2 regions of the Dorea sp. YH-dor226 genome follow, and region 2 is predicted to be linked to the other one. Evidence: riboswitches for the same ligand, from Rfam matches in the RefSeq annotation. Region 2 holds a riboswitch; the other holds the start of a gene.
The links. Region 2 has a riboswitch for glycine ahead of gcvT (glycine cleavage system aminomethyltransferase GcvT). Riboswitches for the same ligand answer to the same signal wherever they lie in the genome.
Positions count from the first base shown of each region.

Region 1 (8,080 bases), on a different contig from region 2:
AGACGGAAAACATTTTCATATCTGATACACTACTTTCGGATACTGAAAAAAGAAGGAGTCTGCATTTATGAGTGAGTTTGAAAAGATAACAACAGGTATGGGAGAGGAATGCGGAGTATTTGGCGCCTATGATATGGACGGAGGTGACGTTGCACCTTCTATATATTATGGGCTTTTTGCGTTGCAGCACAGAGGACAGGAAAGCTGTGGAATTGCTGTGACGGACACTTATGGAGAGAGGAAGATCCATTCCAGGAAGGGGCTTGGGCTGGTGAATGAAGTTTTTGATGAAGAGTCTCTCCAGAATCTGACGGGTAATCTTGGAGTAGGACATGTGCGTTATTCGACTGCAGGAGGTTCCAGAGCAGAAAATGCGATGCCGCTGGTTATTAATTATGTGAAAGGCGTACTTGCAATTGCGCATAACGGTAACCTGACGAATGCAATTGAACTTCGGCACGAACTGGAATACACTGGGGCTATATTCCAGACAACGATTGATTCCGAGGTGATTGCATATCACATTGCAAGAGAACGTCTGAATGTGAAAAAGGCGGAAGATGCTGTGAAAAACGCCATGAAAAAGATCAAAGGTGCATATGCACTGGTTGTCACATCTCCGAGAAAGATGATCGGGGCAAGAGATCCGTTCGGATTGAAACCTTTATGTATCGGAAAGCGCGATAATACTTATTTTCTGGCATCGGAAAGCTGCGCGATCTCTGCAGTCGGCGGGGAATTTGTGCGCGATGTTGAACCGGGCGAGATCGTAAGTTTTACCAAGCATGGAATCAAGTCTGATATGTCGATGGCGATCAGTCCGAAAAAACAGGCGAGATGTATCTTTGAGTACATCTATTTTGCAAGAACCGACAGTACAATCGACAATGTCAATGTGTACCATTCCAGAATTCTTGCGGGAAATGCTCTCGCGGAATCCTATCCGGTGGAGGCAGATCTTGTTGTGGGTGTTCCGGATTCCGGTCTGGTGGCGGCAAAAGGATATTCTGAGAAATCCGGTATTCCGTACGGGATGGCATTTCACAAGAACAGTTATGTGGGAAGAACCTTTATTAAGCCGAAACAGAGTCAGAGAGAAAGCAGTGTCAAGATTAAGCTGAATGTGATTGAAGAAGTAGTCAGGGGTAAGCGTATCGTTATGGTAGATGATTCGATTGTACGTGGTACGACCTGTGCCAACATCATTAAGATGCTGAAAAAAGCAGGTGCAAAAGAGGTACATGTAAGAATCAGTTCACCTCCGTTCCTGTATCCGTGTTATTTTGGAACAGATGTGCCGTCAAACGAACAGCTGATTGCCCACTCTCATACAACAGAAGAGATTCGCGAGATGATCGGTGCGGATTCCCTGGGGTATATGGAAATCGAAAAACTGAAAGACATGGTGGGAGATCTGGGATATTGTGATGCATGTTTCACGGGGGATTATCCGATGGAAGTCCCGGGAAAAGATATCTCACTGGCTTTTGAGTAAAATGTGATGATAAGGAGAAGAATATGAGTAACGATAAGTACACAAGTCCACTTTCTGAACGATATGCAAGTAAGGAGATGCAATACATCTTTTCTCCGGAAAAGAAATTCCGTACATGGAGAAAATTATGGATTGCGCTTGCTGAAACGGAGAAAGAGCTTGGACTTCCGATCACGGATGAACAGATTGCAGAATTAAAAGAACATGCAGATGATATTAACTTTGAGGTGGCAAAAGAAAGAGAAAAAGTGGTACGTCACGATGTTATGTCTCATGTGTATGCATACGGACAGCAATGCCCGAAGGCAAAGGGAATTATCCATCTGGGGGCAACATCCTGTTACGTAGGGGACAATACGGATATGATTCTGATGTCAGAAGCTCTTGGGATTGTCAGAACAAAACTGGTGAATGTCATTGCAGAACTTGCAAAATTTGCAGATGAATATAAAGAACTGCCAACACTCGCATTTACACATTTTCAGCCTGCACAGCCAACGACAGTAGGAAAGCGTGCGACACTGTGGATGCAGGAGTTTATGATGGATCTGGAAGATCTTGACTATGTAAAAGGCAGTCTGAAGCTTCTGGGATCCAAAGGAACGACTGGTACGCAGGCAAGTTTTCTGGAATTGTTTGACGGTGATCAGGAGACGATTGATAAGATCGATCCGATGATCGCAAAGAAGATGGGATTCGAGATGTGTTATCCGGTATCCGGACAGACATATTCCCGTAAAGTGGACACCAGAGTCCTGAATGTGCTTGCTGGAATTGCGGCAAGTGCACACAAGTTCTCCAACGATATTCGTCTCCTTCAGCATCTGAAAGAGGTAGAGGAGCCGTTTGAAAAAACACAGATCGGATCTTCTGCTATGGCATATAAGAGAAATCCGATGAGAAGTGAGCGTATTGCTTCTCTGTCCAGATATGTAATGATCGATGCGCTGAATCCGGCGATCACATCTGCAACACAGTGGTTTGAAAGAACTCTGGATGATTCGGCAAATAAGCGTCTCAGTGTACCGGAAGGATTTCTGGCAATTGATGGTATTCTGGATCTGTGCCTGAATGTTGTAGATGGCCTGGTGGTTTATCCGAAGGTAATTGAAAAGCGTCTCATGTCAGAGCTTCCGTTCATGGCAACGGAGAATATTATGATGGATGCCGTGAAGGCTGGTGGAGACAGACAGGAACTTCACGAGAGAATCCGTGAACTTTCCATGGAAGCAGGACGTAATGTAAAGGAAAAGGGTCTTGACAATAATCTGCTGGAATTGATTGCGGAGGATCCGGCATTTAATCTGTCAATTGATGAACTCCGGAAGACAATGGATCCGTCAAAATATGTCGGACGGGCGCCGCTTCAGGTGGAAGCATACCTGAAAAATGTGGTAAATCCGGTTCTGGAAGCTAATAAAGACGTTCTCGGAGTAAAAGCTGAGATTAACGTGTAACGCTGGGAAAATAAAATATTTTGTTTATAATTGCTTTGGGCGAAAATCTTTTGATTTTCGCCTTTTTTGATAAAAAAGAACGGAAAATCAACTGGAATTATATATAATTTGCGGAAAAACAATGAAAAAAACATCAAATCGTTGTGAATATTGAATAAAATGAAGAAAAATGTTATTATAGATGAAAAGAATTTTGTTATTCAAAAAATCTATTACAACAGAAAAGGGGGACGTGTTGTGGAAGCAGTATTGAACAACATATTTTCAACAATTGGCAGTTACATGTCAAACTACGTACTGATCATAGCTCTTCTTGGTGGTGGTATCTGGTTTTCTGTAAAACTGGGATTCATCCAGGTAAGAGGCTTTGGCGAAGGTATGAGAAGAACTTTTGGAGGTCTTTTCAGTAAAAAAGACAAGGCAGGAGCGGACGGAATGTCTTCTTTCCAGGCACTTGCAACGGCGATCGCGGCTCAGGTTGGTACCGGTAATATCGCAGGTGCGGCAACTGCGCTTGCAATTGGAGGCCCGGGAGCAATCTTCTGGATGTGGATCGCAGCTTTTCTTGGAATGGCTACCATCTATGCTGAGGCAATTATGGCACAGAAGTATAAACAGGTAGGCGACGACGGTGTCGTTACGGGTGGTCCTGTATACTACATCAGAGCAGCATTTAAGGGCGGATTCGGAAAAGCGCTTGCAGCAATCTTTGCAGTGCTGATCGTATTGGCACTTGGATTCATGGGGAATGCTGTACAGTCCAACTCTATTGCAGCTGCATTCCATAAAGCATTCGGTATCCCACAGTGGGTAATGGGACTGTTTGTAGCGGTAGTTGCTTTATTTGTATTCCTTGGCGGTATGGAACGTATTGCTAAGATTACAGAGCTGATCGTGCCGATTATGGCAGCGTTCTATATTCTTGGATCTCTGATTGTTATTTTTTATAACTTTAAGGAAATTCCATACGCATTTTATTCTATCGTTGTTGGAGCGTTTGCTCCGGCATCCATTGCAGGTGGTGCGGCCGGTGCTACCGTGAAACTTGCATTGACAAAAGGTGTTGCACGTGGTCTGTTCTCCAATGAAGCAGGTATGGGTTCCACACCTCATGCACATGCAGTGGCAAAGGTAGATCACCCGGTAGAGCAGGGGTTCGTAGCTATGACAGGTGTGTTTATTGATACATTTGTAATCCTGAACCTTACGGCACTTGTAATCATTACAACACATTCTATTCCGACAGGTCTGACCGGTGCAGAACTCAGTCAGTATGCATTCTCAACACTGTATGGAAAGGGTGGAGATATTTTCATTGCTGTATGTATGCTGTTCTTCGCATTTTCTACGATCATCGGATGGTACTTCTTCGGACAGGCGAACGTAAAATATCTGTTTGGAGCAAAAGCGGTTAAGATTTATTCTGTAATTGTTGCAGTCTGTGTATTCCTTGGATCTCTCGCAGAGGTTGAACTGGTATGGACAATGCAGGATACATTTAACTCATTGATGGTTATCCCGAACATTCTTGCTCTGTTTGCACTTAGCAGTGTGATCAAGAAGGTTCATGATGATTATTTTCAGAATTTTTCGAAGAAGAAAAAATAAGAAAAATAGCAAGTGAATAGAAAAAAGTAAATAGGCAAAATAGATAAAAACTATACATATAATTTATGCAATCTGCCTAAAATATTTTTAATCGTTTTTTGCTGTTGAAATTGATTTAACGATAGGTTATTATAGGTTTAGACAATGAAACTTATAAAAAAGTTCTATAAGTTAATATGAAAAGCGGGTTGATGTTTCTCAAGAGAGAGTTGATTTTTCGGCCGCCGAAGAGGCAAGCCTGTCATATGCTGGTGATCATATGCAGTGTGAAACTTTCAGGCAAAAGGACTGGGAAACGGACCGTATTCTGAATCTTGTGCTGTGTGAGAGGCTTCGCTGGAACACACTTAGTATCAGGGCAAAAGACAGGAAAGGACGATTTAAACATCTAGCCGTGTTTAAAGCGTCCTTTTTTTAAACAAGGGAAACTGAAAGGAGTAAGTGGATCAAATGAGTCGGAAAAGTTATATGATCTTAACCAATAATCCACTGGTTTTAGAAAAGCTGAAGGACACGCACAATGTGATATACAAAGATATTTCATATGAAGAACTTCTGAAAGAAGTAAGAGACAGAATTCACGAGGGTCACTTGCTTTTATCACATCCTTTGTCGGGAAGTGTAAAGCCTAATGAAACACCATATAAGTCAGTGATGATATCAGAACGAAAGGAGGAGATGGATTCAAGGTCGCTTTCATTGATTGAAAATGCCCTTCAGGCCTGCCGGAAGTTTGAGGATAAATCTGGCAGATATGAAGCAAAAGTATATGAAGATTTTCAATTAATTGACTGGACTTTGCTTGAAAGTGGACTGGCATCGGCAGATGTCTGGTAGTCATTTCGGAGAGGTTGTTAAAGTATTGCAGCTTTAGACAATAAAATGAATCTTTTTTTGAAGGAGGGAACTACAAGTGAGATTAGAAATGGGACACATTTACATTAAGGATATTCAGTTCGCATCTGAATCAAAGATCGAAGACGGAATCCTCTATGTATCCGAAGAGGCTGTGAAAGCCGTTGCTCTTGAAGATGAGCATATTAAGAGCGTATCATTTGATATTGCAAAACCAGGAGAGTCTGTAAGAATTACACCTGTAAAGGACGTTATCGAACCACGTGTGAAAGTTGAAGGAAGAGGGGGAGTCTTCCCGGGAGTTATCGCAAAGGTTGATACAGTAGGTGAAGGAAAGACTTATGCATTAAAGGGAATGGCTGTTGTTACAGCTGGTAAGATCGTTGGATTCCAGGAAGGTATTATCGATATGACAGGTCCTGGAGCTGATTACACACCATTTTCCAAAACATTAAACCTGGTTATGGTATGTGAGCCGGTTGACGGAATTAAACAGCATGATTATGAAAAAGCAGTTCGTTTTGCAGGATTCAGAGTTGCAGTTTATCTTGGGGAATTAGCTCGTAACCTGACACCTGATGAGACAAAAGTATATGAAACATGCACGATCAAAGAAGGTATGGAAAAATATCCGGATCTTCCGAGAGTTGCTTATGTTCAGATGCTTCAGAGTCAGGGATTATTACATGACACATATGTATACGGCGTAGATGCCAAGAAGATTGTTCCTACAATCTTAAGTCCAACAGAGATCATGGACGGTGCAATCGTATCCGGTAACTGTGTGTCTGCATGTGATAAGAATCCAACTTATGTACATGAGAATAATCCGGTTGTTCACGATCTGTTTGAACAGCACGGAAAAACTCTTAACTTTGTATGCCAGATTATTACAAACGAGAACGTATATCTTGCAGATAAGATGCGTTCTTCCGACTGGACAGCAAAACTTTGCAAGATGTTAGATCTTGATGGCGTTATCGTATCTCAGGAAGGATTTGGTAACCCGGATACAGACCTTATCATGAACTGCAAGAAGATTGAAGCAGAAGGTGTTAAGACAGTTATCATCACTGATGAGTATGCCGGACGTGACGGAAAGTCTCAGTCTCTGGCTGACTCTGATCCGGCTGCTGATGCTGTTGTTACAGGCGGAAATGCAAACCAGGTAATTATCCTGCCGAAACTTGACAAGGTAATTGGAACACTGGATTATGTAAACAAAATTGCAGGTGCCAGCGAAGAGACACTTCGTGAAGACGGAAGTCTGGAAGTTGAGCTTCAGGTACTTACAGGTGCTACTAATGAGACAGGTTTCAACAAACTGAGCGCAAGATAGGAAGGGAGGATAAGAATCATGGCAAAAATTAAAGTTGTTCATTACATCAATCAGTTCTTTGCACAGATTGGTGGAGAAGAAAAAGCAGATTATCCGGCAGAACTTCGTGTAGGCGAGGTTGTTGGACCGGGTATGGCATTGACACAGAATTTTAAAGATGAAGCAGAGATTATTGCAACAATCATTTGTGGTGACTCTTACTTCAACGAAAATCTGGAGAAAGCGAAAGCTGATATCCTTGCTATGGTAAAAGAGCAGGCTCCGGATGTATTTATCGCAGGACCGGCGTTTAATGCAGGCCGTTATGGTGTTGCTTGTGGTACAATCGCTGCAGCAGTTCAGGAAGAACTTGGAATTCCGGCTGTAACAGGTATGTACGTAGAAAACCCGGGTGCTGATATGTTCAAAAACCAGGTATATACGGTTTCTACAAAGAACAGTGCAGCAGGTATGAGAGATGCAGTTAAGAAGCTGGCTCCTCTTGCAGTAAAACTTGCTAAGGGTGAGAAGATCGGTGCATCTTGTGAAGAAGGTTATATGCCGAATGGTGTTCGTGTAAACTTCTTTGAAAAAGAAAGAGGTTCTCAGAGAGCGGTTAAGATGCTTATTAAGAAGTTAAATGATAAGCCGTTTGAGACAGAGTTCCCGATGCCTGACTTCGACAGAGTAGAACCAAATCCGGCTGTAAAAGATCTGGCACATGCTAAGATCGCGCTGGTTACATCTGGTGGTATCGTACCAAAAGGAAATCCGGATCACATTGAAAGTTCCAGTGCTTCTCACTATGGAGAATATGATATCGCAGGAGTTATGGATCTGACAGAAGAAACCTATGAGACAGCTCATGGTGGATACGATCCGGTATATGCAAATGAAGACTCTGACCGTGTACTTCCGGTTGACGTTCTTCGTGACATGGAAAAAGAAGGAGTTATTGGTGAATTACATCACCTGTTCTATACAACAGTTGGTAATGGTACAGCTGTAGCATCTTCTAAAGCATTTGCAGCTGAGTTCTCTCAGAAACTGAAAGCAGACGGTGTTGATGCTGTAATCCTCACTTCTACCTGAGGTACCTGTACTCGTTGCGGTGCAACGATGGTTAAGGAAGTTGAGAGAGCAGGAATCCCTGTTGTACACATTTGTACAGTAACTCCAATTTCTATGACAGTAGGTGCTAACAGAATCGTTCCGGCTATCGCTATTCCTCATCCGCTTGGAAATCCGGCTCTGGATAAAGCTGAGGAAAAAGCACTTCGTCGTAAGATCGTTGAGAAGGCTCTGAACGCTCTGACAACAGAAGTAGACGGACAGACGATTTTTGAG
Region 1 is NZ_JBDOHS010000009.1:130,968-139,047, forward strand. Features, by position in the region: gene purF (amidophosphoribosyltransferase) at 68-1,495, shown strand; gene purB (adenylosuccinate lyase) at 1,519-2,952, shown strand; gene ABE547_RS09620 (alanine/glycine:cation symporter family protein) at 3,235-4,560, shown strand; glycine riboswitch at 4,750-4,861, shown strand; gene ABE547_RS09625 (GrdX family protein) at 5,011-5,397, shown strand; gene ABE547_RS09630 (glycine/sarcosine/betaine reductase component B subunit) at 5,474-6,754, shown strand; gene grdB (glycine reductase complex selenoprotein B) at 6,773-8,080, shown strand, end outside.
Region 1: it holds a riboswitch for glycine, as region 2 does, so the genes downstream of both, ABE547_RS09625 (GrdX family protein) here and gcvT (glycine cleavage system aminomethyltransferase GcvT) in region 2, are expected to answer to the same signal.

Region 2 (8,080 bases):
CGTAATATCTTTTACTTTTACAAACCAAGCTTCATAAGGTTCTTCATTGATCTTTTCCGGAGCATCCATAAGTTCTTCATTGATCTCGCATACGGTTCCTGATACCGGTGCATATACATCAGATACTGCCTTTACAGACTCTACATCTGAGAAAGCTTCTCCTACAGAGATCTCATCTCCTTCTTCCGGAAGGTTTACAAATACCAGATCACCAAGCTCTGACTGTGCATAATCAGTAAGACCAATTACTGCAATATCTCCTTCTTCCTTTACCCATTCGTGTGATTTTGAATATAATAATCCTTCTCTTAATTCCATTTTATTTTCTCCTTTTCTCTCTTTGATTCTTATTTGCTTCTTTTTAATTCTTATTTACTTCTTTTATAGAACGGAAGTGCTACCACTTCTGCTTCTACCTTACGTCCTCTGACTTCCACTTCTAATTTGTCACCAATTGCAGCTGTTCCTTCGCCAACCAGTGCCATTGCGATCGGATATCCAAGATACGGACAATGTGTACCGGACGTTGTCATACCAATCTTTTCACCATCTTTGAACACTTCCTGGTGCTCTCTGATAATGCCTCGGCCGGTTACTTTCAGACCGATACGGGTCCTCTGTGGTTCTTTTTTCTCCTCCAGAGCAGCCTTTCCGATGAAGTCCTCTTTTGCCATCTTAACTGCGAATCCAAGTCCGGTCTCCAGCGGAGATACCGTATCATCCATCTCATGACCGTAAAGTGGCATTGCTGCTTCCATACGCAATGTATCTCTTGCTCCGAGTCCGCAAGGAATCAGACCTTCTTCTTTTCCATTTTCCAGAAGCGCATCCCACATCTTCTCTGCATTGCTGCTGTCCAGATACAGCTCAACTCCGTCTTCTCCTGTATATCCCGTCTTGGAAATGATACATGGGATTCCGGCAACTTCGGTATCAAATACCGCATGATAATATTTCTTCGGAATATTTTCTTCTGCAGTAAGCTTTCTCAGGATATCCATTGCCTTTGGTCCCTGCAGTGCCAGCTGTGCATACTGTGCGGATACATCCGTAAATGTAACTTCGCCAAACTGATGATCCAGCATCCACTGATAATCCTTATCCTTATTTGCTGCATTCACAACGATAAAATAATGTTCATCTGACTTCTTGTACACGATCAGGTCATCGACTGTTCCGCCATTTTCATTACACATCGGGCTGTATCTTGCCTGTCCGTCTACCATATTGTCAAAATTGTTGGTCAGAATCATCTGAAGATTCTTCAGTGCATCTTTTCCTTCACACAGTACTTCGCCCATATGAGACACATCAAACAGACCTGCCTGTGTACGAACTGCCATATGCTCTTTGATCACGCCTGCTCCGTACTGTACCGGAAGCAGATATCCGCCAAATGGTACGATCTTTCCTCCGGCTTTTACATGCGCATCATATAATGGTGTTTTCAGTTCCATATTTTCTCCTCCTTCTTTAACAGTGTTGTTCTGTCAAACAAGAAAGGAGCCCTAATTCTCCATAAAAATGGATATTACGGCTCCCTGTCGTCTGTCCTTCAGAGTATTGTCCGGATACGATTCCTTTGCCTGAGAGTTTCAAGCTGTATTGCTTTCTTTTGCCCCTTCGGCGTTTTGAACTTTTGCGTACAAAATCTCTCTCGTATCCATCAACCAATTTACTTCTTTGATTTGGTCTTATTATAGGTATTCATTTTCAAATTGTCAACAATCATTTTTGTATGTTTTTACCAATTTGTGTCGTTATTTCATTCACGATTTTGTTTATATTTTCACAGTATTAGAAAAACCCTCGTTTTTTCGAGGGTTTTCAAAGTTTTCATGCTCTACAATATATTGATAATTCCAATGATTCCATAATAATTTTCCATACAACTCAAAGTGTCTGAACGTCCCGAAAACGTGTCACCGCAGGCTGTATTTTCTGATGCTCTCCAATCTGCTTTTCCATCCATACCATGTTATACCAGCGATGAAATTTATATCCACACTGCCGGAACTCTCCTACCATCCGGTAACCCATCCTCTCATGAAACCGTATGCTGTCCCGGGTCAGATAATCATCTTCCTCTCCCTGCGGACAGGCAATACACGCCTCCAGATTCAGGATATTCTGAAGTTTCAGAATCCGCTCCAATTCCTCATATAATCTTCTGCCAACACCGAGACGCCTACATTCCTTCTTTACATAAATCGATGTCTCTACCGCCCAGTCATATGCCGGACGTTCCTTAAACGGGCTCACGTATGCATAACCCAACAGTTCCCCATCTTCCTCTGCGGCAAGATAAGGATACTTTGCCAGCACGCGGCTCATCCTTGCTCTGAATTCCTCCGGAGTCGGAACCTCATACTCGAAGGTAATTGCCGTCTGCTCCACATACGGAGCATAGATTTTCAGTAATTCTTCTGCATCATCCAGAGATGCGATTCGTATTTGCATGCACAGCCTCCTTCTTTTTATCTGAACAATCATTTAAAATCCTTTTCTGTTTTCATCTTCTGAATCGTTTCTAATGGCAACCCGGTACGTTCTGCAATCACCTTTTCATCCAAAAGATCAATCAAATTCCGGGCAATTTCCAATTCTCTGCGTTTTTCTCCCTGTTCTATTCCCTGTTCTATTCCCTGTTCTATTCCTTTATTCACCAACATCGTCCCTAACTTCGTCATACTGATATCCTCCAAGATTTCTTCCATACTCATTTTATCTAAAAATTTGTCTGCCATTGTATAAATCATTGCCTCCATTTTCCTGATTTCATTCGAATCGACAGACGTGATTTTCCGCATAATCGAAAATGCTGCCTGAATACGTTCCTTCTGTGACATCTCACCACTCATCAAAGGACACAGAGTAAGCGAAACCAGATTCTTTCTGGTTATCAGCTCCCCCTGTTCCAACTTCTGTCGGATCTTCTGAATCTCTTTATCCGCATCCTGGTCTAAAAGCATAACTGGAATAACCCGATAAGTATTCACACCTTCCGTAAATTCCGTAACCGGATTTCTAATTTTTCCAGAATACAACACATATGTAGTCACCGCCACATTATTTTGATAACTTGCCATAGCTTCATACACGCGAAATCGTTTCAGATCAGGAATTCCACCATCCGTGCTTTGAAACTCAAAATGTTTCCAGGTACCATCCTCCATCACCAGATTCATATCTTCATAAAGTTTCCTTAACTCCATGTGCACTAATTCCGTCGGAGCAAAATCAACAACTTTACCTTCAATATGAAAATAAGGCAAAAGTTCATCTGCGAAAAAGCGCATAGCAGTTTTCAGGACTGCATCTTCCTGCTGCGTCAAAGAAGATTCCAAGTCTTTCGAATCAAATTTGCTTCTGGTTTTTCCCATATAGTCTCCTTTCTATTAACTACACGGAGAAACTATCTACATTTACTATATCAGAAAGTATAGTCACAGACAACGAAAATGATGAAATATAGTTATTAGGTTATACTGTTCATTATATATATTTTGATAATTAAGATACTGAATTTTTCCCGAAACGGGGATCGAATCCATTAATAATTAAATAGAAAATATAGCTTTCAGAACAAAAGCTGAAAAGATCTTATTGCAACAATAGTTTCTCAGTATAGAACCATTGTCTGTGAATCTAAGTGTACTGTGACAAAATAAACTTGTCAACAAAAACTTGTGTCACAAACAAAAAACACTTCTTGGGTTCTTTTTGAAGCATATATGGACAGGTGACTCTAATTGAGTCACCTGATAAAGACATACTCTGATTCACTTGAGAATTCTTCCCGGTACGCATATTCCAGTCTCCGGAATTCCCGGATCTCTTCCGGTTCTTTCACTTTTTGTTCAGCCATGAACCTGACCATCTCACCTCGGGCCATCTTGGCATAGGTGCCTTTCTGCACAACTTTTCTGCCGGACAATTCTCCAAACACACAGGTAATGAATCTGTCTTTTGGAGTCAGATATGCTTCGATACATTTGGAATATTCTTTTGAAGCAAGATTCACGATCACATGCGAATCATCCATTACCTCTTCATACAGCCTTCTGCCCCAGAATTCATATAGGCCTCTGCAATCCCCTGCTTTTGTTTTTGCCTGCATTTCCAGACGATACGGTGTCACTCCATCCATCGGCTTCAGTACCCCATAGAACCCTGACAATATTCGCAGATGTTCCTGCACATAAGTCAGCATCCCCTCTTCGAATACTGCCGGTGCCATATACTGATACTGAATTCCCTCATAAGAGAGAATCGCCGGTGTCAGTCTCTCTGTAAGCTTCATATGTTGAAATCTTTCAAAAATACCGGAAGTCCCTGATATTCCAGAGCCTCCGGATCCACATTCATTTTTTTTGCCGGTGATATAATGATTCTCATTCCAGTTCCTCCAGCATCTGTGCCGGATTTTCTGCCGCTTTTACCTTGCCAAATGCCTTCTCTATCATTCCGTTTTCATCAATCAGATATGTAGTACGTACAACTCCCATCGATACCTTGCCATAATTTTTCTTTTCTTTCCAGACATCATACGCCTGAATTGCACTGAGTTCCGGATCGGATAACAACGTAAATCCAAGATTATATTTCTGCTCAAATTTTTTATGAGATGCCACAGAATCTTTGCTGATTCCGAGGATTACAGCTCCTTTTTCCGTAAACTGCGGGTACAATTCACTGAATCCGCATGCCTGCTTCGTACATCCCGGTGTACTGTCCTTCGGATAAAAATACAGAACTACCTTTTTTCCCGCATATTCACTCAATGTATGTATCTTACCATTCTGATCCGGCAGCAAAAACTCCGGTGCTTTCACTCCTGCCTCCAACATATAGAACACCTCCGAAATATTATTTTTTTCATCTTAAAACGATGCCACTAAGATGTCAATATCCATCCGGATACGGCACTCCCTTTCACCAAAACTTCATATATTACTTTTTTAAAACCTCTTGACCCGGTTTCGAAAACCATGTAACACAGTATTAGATTGACAAACTAATTTTTTACAACTCACACGAGAAAGGAGACTCCTCATGAATCCCATAATCCTTGTTGCAGAAACGGGTTCTGACCTGCCCCCGGAACTTGCTTCAAAATACAATATAAAAATCGTCCCAATGCACGTTTCTTTTGATAATGAGACACTGGATGACGGATCATTTCTGGTCGAAAAGATCTACGATTACTATCACACTACCGGCAATCTTCCGAGAACCAGCGGATGTTCTCCGGAAGACTTTATTCGTGCATTCGACGACATCCATGAACAGTATCCGGAATCCCAGATTCTTTATCTGGCATATTCCGCAGTCACAACCTGCTCTTATCAGAGTGCGATCATAGCATCCGAAGACAGAGACTATGTCACTGCAATCGATACCAAACAGGTATCCGCCGGACAGGCTGCCATCGTCACCGCAGTTGCAGAACTTTTGAACGTGCATCCTGAAATGTCCGTTTCAGATGCTGCTGATGCTACCATGAATCTTCTGCCCCGCGCAAAGATGTGCTTTCTTCCGGATAATCTGGAATTTCTGCGTGCCGGAGGACGTGTCAGCAATGCGGTGTGTCTCGGAAGCCGCATTCTTCATATCCATCCATGTATTGAGATTCTTGACGGGAAACTGGTTGCCACAAAAAAATACCGTGGCAAGATGAAAAAAGCAGCTGCACAGTTGATCAGAGATTATGCAAACACTTATCATCTGGAACGGGATATTCTGTGGATGGTATATACAGTCGGTCTTCAGGATGAAATACGCACTGCCGCAGAAGAAACTGCAAAAGAATGTGGATTTAAGAAGATACAGTGGGTTCAGGCTCAGGGAGTGATCACAACTCACGGCGGACCTGCCGCTTTCGGAATTGCCGGATTTTCATCTCCGTAATATACATCCCTATAAGACATAAAACCGGGACTGTTTCAAATATCTGGATACCCTCCTGATTTTGAAACAGTCCCGGTTTTCTTTATTGATTACTTTGTTTTGACATATTCATTGATCGGTCTGAGCATATATTCATTATATGGGAACTGATCAGTCGTTACATATCCTGCCGGTGCATCGATCAGCTGTGCGATACGATTGACCAGTGTTGCACAGGTAAGCTCAACCGTTGCCGGACGGTTCACGATACTGGTCGTATCCGGCTCACCGTAGAGCGTCCACTCATTTTTATCGAATTCTTCCGGTGCATACACCTTTCCTACACATTCTGTTTCCAGCGTAATTCCTTCTGCAGTCTCTGTGGTCACGATTGCACGCATTCCGGTTGCATCGCCTGCCTTGATCGTACGTCCAAGTGTTTTAGAATAAAGATCTGTCGGCCATGTACATGGAACACACTTCTGTGTCTGAGAAGTAATCGTAAGACCCAGCTTGCTCGCAAGCCATCCGTTCTGATTCCACATGTAGGAAGGAACATATTCTCCTCTTTCCACTTTTTCTTTAATCTCGTCTGATGACCAGTGGTTACAGGTTCCGATCTGCTCCTCAAACTCATCCAGCGGAAGCCCAGCACCATGTCCTTCTGCAAGTGCAATTCCATAATCTTCTACATCATACCAGCTGCTTCCGACGATCTTCTTTACCTGGAAGGAAGATCCCATCAGATTGGTAACCATCGTTCCCCAGAACAGATCACAATAACCAACACCGGTAAGTGTACATCCTCCTTCTTTCGCAAGAGCATCCAGCTTTGACGTCAATGCCGGTGAAGAATTCCACGGATAAAGTGCTTCCTCACAGGTTGTAATCGCATTGACTCCATGCTTTGCACAAATAGTGAATATATCTTCCAGCTCTGCCACTGTGCTGCGGGTTGCAATAATACACACATCCGGTTTCAGTTCCCCAATGATCTGATCTGCTTCCGATGCCGGGGAAACACTAACTCCAACCTCCGGATAATCATTTCCGATAATCTCGCTGACATCTTTTCCAAATACTGCCGGATTCATGTCAAAAGCTGCAAGAAGCTCACAGCCCTTTTCCATCGCATAACGCATCAGCCACCGGCTCATTCTTCCACATCCATACTGTACATATTTAACTTTACGATCCATACATATACCTCCTGATAATTTCTGTTTTTGATCAACCGTTCCTTTGTTATATTTTTATCATAATGGTTATTGTATGTATAAAGTCAACCAGTTTTTTATATTTTTTCAAATGTGACCGGAATCTGAATCTTACTGAAAATATGCCGTTTTCCATGTTCTAGCACCGGAAAATCTATAATCGCTTCACACAGATAATCCCCTGCGATGTGATACTCCATATCTTTGATATAGTCCAGCAGTTTTTCTGCATTTTCCTCTTCTTTGTTAAAATCACCAAAACACATGCAGACATACGTAGCTGCCGGAACGGTCTCACAGTCACCAATCTCATCTTCATCATCTACGAACAGAAATACTTCATTCGAAGACAGCCTCTCTTGTTCCAGGTTATCCCTGCGAATGATCGTTCCGATATTACAGAACAGAGACAGCGGAATCTCATGATTAACCAGATGCTGTTTCAATTGTCTCAGCATATATTCATAGCCGGTTTCATCCTGTTCAAAAAAATCCTGCTCACAGCTGCAGCAGTAGATCTTCCTTTGTGGCTGATATTCCAAAAATATCTGTCCGTTCTTCGGCAGAGCTTCATATCGTTTATAATTATCCAGTACACGGTTCAATGTACTTCTTACTCCCGACAGCTGCTGCAGACGTTTCTCAATATCCGCACTCTGTGCCTCCAGTTTCTCTCGTATCTTTCCCGCATCTTCGCTTTCCAGCAGGTTTTTGATCTGTTTCAGCGTAAGTCCGTACATCTTCATATTCTGTATCAGGTCAATACGCGCAGACTGCAGAATATGATAATAGCGATATCCACTTTCCGGGTCAACACTCTGTGCTTTCAAAAGGCCCTCCCTGTCATACAGACGCAGTGTCTGCTCGGAGATATGATTCAGTTGTGCCATCTGTCCGATTGTTAATCTCTGTAAATCCATTGTAAAACCTTATCCTTACTATAATCTATAACACTATTATACCGGATTTTATTA
Region 2 is NZ_JBDOHS010000001.1:213,580-221,659, forward strand. Features, by position in the region: gene gcvH (glycine cleavage system protein GcvH) at 1-318, opposite strand, end outside; gene gcvT (glycine cleavage system aminomethyltransferase GcvT) at 369-1,457, opposite strand; glycine riboswitch at 1,565-1,670, opposite strand; gene ABE547_RS01140 (N-acetyltransferase family protein) at 1,894-2,460, opposite strand; gene ABE547_RS01145 (hypothetical protein) at 2,490-3,383, opposite strand; partial or broken gene yaaA (peroxide stress protein YaaA) at 3,758-4,398, opposite strand; gene bcp (thioredoxin-dependent thiol peroxidase) at 4,395-4,850, opposite strand; gene ABE547_RS01160 (DegV family protein) at 5,056-5,910, shown strand; gene ABE547_RS01165 (dihydrodipicolinate reductase) at 6,000-7,088, opposite strand; gene ABE547_RS01170 (MerR family transcriptional regulator) at 7,184-8,026, opposite strand; gene ABE547_RS01175 (hypothetical protein) at 8,078-8,080, opposite strand, start outside.